2 regions of the Arthrobacter sp. fls2-241-R2A-172 genome follow, and region 1 is predicted to be linked to the other one. Evidence: predicted binding sites of a transcription regulator. Region 1 holds the regulator's gene; the other holds the start of a gene.

The links. The regulator Rex, encoded in region 1, represses fermentation and respiration genes when NADH is low (regulators of the CRP and FNR family bind a similar motif). The targets are predictions, from matches to a motif close to CTTGTGAANNNNTTCACAAG.
Region 2: QRM57_RS05395 (glyceraldehyde-3-phosphate dehydrogenase) is a predicted target of Rex. The motif match lies at 1,302-1,321, and genes of this name have one in related genera.

Annotation. Positions count from the first base shown of each region.
Region 1 is NZ_JARVTB010000004.1:105,295-108,701, forward strand. It holds gene QRM57_RS08725 (HAD family hydrolase) at 131-949, opposite strand; gene QRM57_RS08730 (glutaredoxin family protein) at 1,090-1,344, shown strand; gene QRM57_RS08735 (redox-sensing transcriptional repressor Rex) at 1,421-2,128, shown strand; gene QRM57_RS08740 (hypothetical protein) at 2,179-2,976, opposite strand; gene QRM57_RS08745 (hypothetical protein) at 3,228-3,407, opposite strand, start outside.
Region 2 is NZ_JARVTB010000002.1:544,963-548,369, reverse strand. It holds gene QRM57_RS05410 (zinc ribbon domain-containing protein) at 1-39, shown strand, start outside; gene QRM57_RS05405 (YaaA family protein) at 52-831, opposite strand; RNA gene rnpB (RNase P RNA component class A) at 889-1,279, shown strand; gene QRM57_RS05395 (glyceraldehyde-3-phosphate dehydrogenase) at 1,543-3,030, shown strand; gene QRM57_RS05390 (hypothetical protein) at 3,104-3,313, shown strand.

The DNA of each region.
Region 1 (3,407 bases):
CCCGCTGGAGCTGCAGAAGTTATCCACAGGGACGCGGACCACGTCCTGGGGATGTGAGCGAGGGTTAGTTTAAAGGGGGGTGGGATGTGAGCGAGGGTTAGTTTGAAGGGGGGTGGGACGTGAGAGAGGATCAGATGCGGGGGCCGCGGAACCTGGAGAAGCCCCGCCACAAACCATAGATCGCGCCGCCCACCGTAGCTGCTTTGAGCCCGAGAGTTGCGGCACGGCGGCCGGAGCGGAAGTCGTAGACGGGCCAATTGTTGTCGCGGGCGTGCCGACGCAGCTTCGCGTCGGGGTTAATGACGACGGGGTGCCCCACCATGGTCAGCAGCGGGATGTCGTTGGCAGAATCGCTGTAGGCCCAGCAGTGGTCCAGGTCCAAACCCTCGCGGTCGGCGACCAGCTGGACCGCGACTGCTTTAGCGGGTCCGTGCAGGATGTCGCCCACGAGCTTCCCCGTGTACATGCCGTCGTGTACTTCGCCGACAGTACCCAGCGCGCCCGTCAAGCCCAAGCGGGTTGAGATTACGGTGGCCACCTCGATCGGGGTTGCCGTTACCAGCCAGACTTTGCGGCCCACTCTGAGGTGCTGTTCAGCCAGAGCCTTGGTTCCCGGCCAGATCCGCGACTCGATCATCTCGTCGTAGACCTCTTCGCCCAAGGCTTTGATGTCATCAACAGTGATGCCTGCCGCAAGAGTGAGTGCGGAATCCCTTACCGCGTGAACGTCTTCCATGTTCTCGCCGCGCAGCACGAACTTGAACTGCTTCCAAGCAAAACCAGCAGCCTGCGGCAAGGTGAACGCCTTGCGTTCATACATCTTTCGGGCCACATGGAAGAGGCTGGCGCCCTTCATCAACGTGTTGTCGACGTCGAAGAAAGCAGCTTCGCCGGTGTGCTTCTGCGCTTTGGCAGCTGCGGCGACAGCGGCGTTCTTCTCCTCGGGCATGACTTGAGTCTAGTCAATCACTGGTACACCTCGCTGTTGGCGCACTGGCACACGCTCCGGTGGGGGTGGGATGTGAGTGAGGGTTGGTGGGGTGGGGGTGGGATGTGAGTGAGGGTTGGTTGGGAGGTTACCGTTATCCCATGGCTACTCCCGACGTCGTCCTCCTCACCAAAGCTGACTGCCACCTCTGCACGGAGGCGCGTGCCGCCGTCGAGCGTGTCACCGCAAGCCTCGGTCTGGAGTGGAAAGAACAGAGTATCGACGGCGATCCGCAGCTGCGGGAGCGCTTCGCGGAGGAGATTCCCGTGGTCCTTGTTGACGGTGTGCAGCGGGATTTTTGGAAGATCGACGAGGAACGGCTGACCCGTACCTTGAAGAAAGCCCTGGAGGGCTGAGGGTGCCGTTACCCGTAAGTAATCGCTTTGGTTGAGCCCGCCCGGGGGTCATAGAGTGGAACAACAAAGCGACGCAATGGAGAATACCGTGACTGCGCTGGAACCGTCCGCGGAAGCAACTTCCGAGGACAACGAACCTGCCGCCAAGCAGATCCCACCCGCGGCTGTGGCCCGGATGACTCTCTATTTGCGTGCGCTCAACTCTTTGCTGGCAGAAGGCGTGGAGCGGGTTTCGTCCGAAGCCCTTGCCGAAGCCTCCGGCGTGAGTTCCTCCACTCTCCGCAAAGACCTCTCCTACGTCGGCTCGTATGGCACCCGCGGCGTGGGCTACGAGGTCCAATACTTGAGCCGTCATATCGCCGCGGCCTTGGGCTTGACCCATGACTGGAAGGTCGCGATCGTCGGTGCCGGTAACCTCGGCAAGGCGTTGGCCCGGTACGGCGGCTTCGAGTCCAGGGGTTTCGACGTTGTCGCTATCTTTGACGCCGACCCTATGGTGATCGGCAACGAGGTGGGCTGGTTGCGGGTCAGCGACTCAGCCGAGTTGGAGCGGGTGCTGGAGCGTACGCACACGAACATGGTGGTGCTCGCGTTGCCGGCCACAGTGGCGCAGGCAGTCTGCGACCGCGTGATCGCCGCTGGAATCCGAAGCATCCTCAGTTTCGCTCCGGTGCTGCTGCAGGTCCCGCCGCACGTCAACCTCCGCAAGGTGGACATGGCCACGGAGCTTCAAATCCTGGCTTACCACGCACAACGGGCGCAGACACCGGGCCAGGCTGTTTAGCCTTCGCCGGGTCTACGCCCGCTGGGTTGCCTTTTGAAGGGCCCGCCGGTTTAGCGGCCGTACGGAGTCTGGTACGGGTTGCCGAACGGCTGGGGCTTCCGGAAATAAGGAGCCGACGCCGGCAGGTACAGCATGACGATTGCTGCAACACCCAGCAGGATCACCACGAGCTGCAGCACGCCGTAGGTGGGGCCGAACTGGAAGAGGCTGGTCAGGCCGAGGACTGAGATGGCGGCGAATACGGTGCCCAGGATCCTTGCCCAGTTCTTGCCCTTGCGGACGTTGAAGCCCACCAGCGCGTAGAGGCCCAGGGAGATGATGGCGCCAACGATGGCGCTCACGGAGATGACGCCCCGCATACCCTCCATAGAGCCTGCGGGAAGGTCGGTGCCCTGCTGCGCAGCCTGCTGGTTCATGGCGTTGATGAAGGCGTCAGCACCGGTGGTGGCAAGGAGCAGCGAGCTGATGGCTGAGAGGACGCCGGCTGCGATGATCATCCAGAAGGCGTAGTTGACCATCGGCGGCACCGTAGTGGGGCCGGGCTGCTGGCTCGGCCAGTTGGTGTCCTGGCCATACTGGGGCGCGGACGGGGCTTGGCCGTACGGTGAGGCCTGCTGGCCATACTGGGGCGACTGCTGCCCATACTGCGGCGCGGCGGGCGGCGACTGCTGCCCGTACTGCGGCGCGGCGGGCGGGGACTGCTGCCCGTACTGCGGAGCCTGCTGCCCGTACTGCGGTGCAGAAGGCGGGGACTGCTGGCCGTACTGAGGTGCGGACGGCTGAGAGCCGGCCTGCTCAGGCTGGTTGGCGTCACCCGGGTTCGACGGCGGGTAGGGAGGGTTGCTCATGGCATTCCTTTGCTTGTTCGACTGCTGGTTCGGCCGCCGGGATCAGCAAAATGACCCTGCCCCCAGCGTGGTTCTGTTTCCACCGTACATCCCGGGTCTGACGCTATAGCCAAACACACGCAGGAATTCCATGGCTAGGGCGAAAATCATCATGTGGGCTTACGCCTTCATGATGAAGGCCGCGGTAATCCGTAGGGATTGCACCGCGGCCTTCACATCGGTAGAGCCCGACGACGGAACTGGCGTGGACGCTAGACCTGGCCCTTGACTGCCTTGAACCAGAGCTGCGAGTTGGGCAGCCACATCAAGACGACGGCGACTGCGCTGACCAGGAAACCGAACCAGTTACCGCCCAGGCCCATGCCGGAACCTCCACCGTTGGCCGCCCCGAAGATGGCGAGCAACAGTGAAACGGCGGCCACGATGGTCAA
Region 2 (3,407 bases), on a different contig from region 1:
TCGGGAGTAATCCTGGTCCGTTCGGCAGAGTGGAACTAGGCCGGACCGACCCTAGTTGGGCCCAACCCGGCCAGCCAGGATGATGTTGAGTGCGTGCGGCTTGCGGGCCGTGCCCTCCACCAATTCCGTGATCCACATTTCGCTGGCTGCCTTGGCCAGTTGTGCCGGCGTGGCCGGCGCCTTGCCGCGCCGTGTCAGAAGGTGCCGGGCCAGTTCACCCCGGGTGTGTTTGGCGAAGTGGCTGACCACCGTCCGTTTGCCGTTTGCCTCACTGAAAACGTTGACGTTTACTGTCTGGGCGGCGGGGGGAGCCCAGGCAGCCGCGTAGGTGCTCGACCGGCAATCCACCACCAGTTCGCCTTCAGCCCGTTTGGCGAGGACGGCGTTAAGCTGCGGCTTCCAGTAGGAGGCGAGGCGTCCGACGTCGGGCAGTGCAGTTCCCATGGACAGCCGATAGGCGGGCACTTGGTCCCCAAAACCGATGGCGCCCCACAATGCGGAGATCACCAGGATGGATTCGGTGGCTTTTCGCCGTTGGGTTGCGGTCATGCTCTTATAGCCCAAGGCGTCGTAAAGGACGCCGGAATACACCTGGTGCGCCGGGGCAGCCGGTTCGGCATGAAGCCGGGTATTACGTTCGACGTCGTCGCGCAAGGAAGCGCCGACGCCCAGCAGCGCAAGGGCATCCTCATGCGCGCTCACCGTCCCCAATGACTCAAGAACCGTGGCGCGGTACTGGTTCAGCTCGGGAAAACTCAGCGACTCCCAATTGATCGCGGGACCTTTGGTGGCAGGGGTCTTGCCTTCGGAAGGCGGAAGCAGAATCAGCACCAGTCGATATTACGCCGGACTTTCCAAGCTCCCGACGCCGGTAGACTTGATGGCGGATGGGTCGACCAGGCGGTCGCGCGTCACGAAAGTGGCTCGAGGAACGTCCGGGCTCCGCAGGGCAGGGTGGTGGGTAACGCCCACTCGGGGTAACCCGCAGGCCAGTGCCACAGAGAACAGACCGCCTGCGCCCGGTGATGCTTGCATCATGGGGCAGCAGGTAAGGGTGAAACGGTGGTGTAAGAGACCACCAGCTCCCTGGGTGACCGGGGAGGCTAGGTAAACCCCACCCGGAGCAAGGCCAGACAGGACACGTTTGAGGGCTGCCCGCCCGAGTGTCCGGGTAGGCTGCTGGAGGGCGTCGGCAACGGCGTTCGTAGATGGATGGCCGCTACTCACTTTCCGGTAACGGAAGTGATGACAGAACCCGGCGTATCGGTCGACCCATCCATTTATGACCAGCGCAAACACTGCGTGTGAGTGATTTCACGCCTCCGAAAGTCCTGCGCCCGGTCCTTCCGCCCTAGAATAGGTACTGAACGTAGATGTTCTGCCGCCGGGACTGCGTTCGCAGCCGGCGGATTTTCTTTGCTCTCGTTCAAGGCGCTGTGGGTGGACCGAAGCCCGCCGGCGCATGTGCCGCAGGACTACTCCGGGCGGCCGCTGCCATCTGCATACGAGGACGTATGTGGTTGACCCAAGGAAGGTAGTTCTGTGAGCCAGACGTCAGATTCTTGTCTTGATAAGTGGATGGGCCGGGAGGCTCTCGCCGAGGCCATGATTCCGGTGATCGGCCGGTTGTACCGGGAAAACAACGTGGTCACCAGCATCCACGGCCGGAGCTTGATCAACAAGTCCACCATGAACATCCTGAAGGCCCACCGCTTCGCGCGCCGGATGAGCAACCACGAGCTCCTGCTCGAAGAAACCGCACCCCTGCTCAACGCTTTGTCCGAGTTGGAGCTGGGCGCTGCTGCGATCGACATTGCGCGTCTGACGGAGAAGTACCGGGCTGAAGGCAATGGCGCCTCCCTGGACGAGTACTTGCGTGCGGAACTTGCCGACGTCGTTGGCAAGCGCGGCGCTGATGACCGCACCAGCACCGACGTCGTCCTTTACGGCTTCGGCCGGATCGGCCGCCTGCTGGCGCGCCTTCTCATCGAAAAGGCCGGTGGGGGCCACGGTCTCCGACTCCGTGCGATCGTTGTTCGCAAGGGCGCTGAGAACGACCTCGTCAAGCGCGCAAGCCTGCTGCGCCGCGATTCCGTCCACGGATCCTTCGAGGGCACCATCCGCGTGGACGAGGAAGCCAACACCATCACGGCCAACGGCGTCCAGGTCCAGGTGATCTACTCGGACAACCCCGCCACGGTGGACTACACCGCGTACGGCATCAAGGATGCCCTGGTCGTGGACAACACCGGCCGCTGGCGCGACGCCGAAGGCCTCTCCCAGCACCTGCAGAGCAAGGGCGTCGCCCGCGTACTGCTCACGGCTCCGGGCAAGGGCGAGCTCAAGAACATCGTCCACGGCATCAACCACCGGGACATTAACGACGACGACAAAATTGTCACCGCCGCATCCTGCACCACCAACGCCATCACCCCGGTGCTGAAGGCCATCAACGACAAGTTCGGCATCATCCACGGCCACGTGGAAACCGTCCACTCGTTCACGAACGACCAGAACCTGATCGATAACTTCCATAAGGGCGATCGCCGCGGACGCTCTGCTGCGCTGAACATGGTCATCACCGAAACCGGTGCTGCCAAGGCTGTGGCCAAGGCGCTGCCCGAACTGCAGGGCAAGCTCACAGGTAACGCCATCCGCGTTCCCACCCCGGACGTTTCCATGGCCATCCTCAACCTGAACCTTGAGAACGGCACGACGCGCGACGAGGTCAACGACTTCCTCCGTGAGATGTCCCTGCACTCGGACCTTCGCAAGCAGATCGACTACATCGACTCGCCCGACGTCGTTTCCACGGACTTCGTCGGCTCCCGCCGCGCCGGCATTGTTGATGGCCTTGCCACCATCTCGAACGACAAGAACCTGGTTCTCTACGTCTGGTACGACAACGAATTCGGCTACTCATGCCAGGTTGTCCGCGTCATGGAGGAAATGGCCGGAGTCAACCCGCCGTCATTCCCCGCCAAGGACGTGATTGCTCCCATCGCGTTGCTGGAAACGGCTGACGCTTAAGCAACCAAAACTATTTAGGGGTTTCCCGGCTGTGTCACTGGCCACAGCCGGGAAACCTGATCAAAATGGGCTCATGGACAACGAATCAACCCTTGAGCACGAGACCACTCTCGAACACGCGCTGGACGTTGCGCGGGCCAACCATAAGCAGGCCCAAAAACTCCTCGATCAGGCAGTCGCGGCCAATGCCGCCGGTGACGCCCCGGATCAGCGCGTCGAACAGCTGCGCGCATTGCTCGAAGTAGCAACCGAAGACCTTCAGCGCGTGATGCGGGAGCAATAGAGCCCCTCATCAGCGTCGTCACGGTGTGACTTCTCCTCCACACTGTGGATATTGCTCTGGCTGTCGGGGCCTTGTCCTACGCTCGTAGGACATT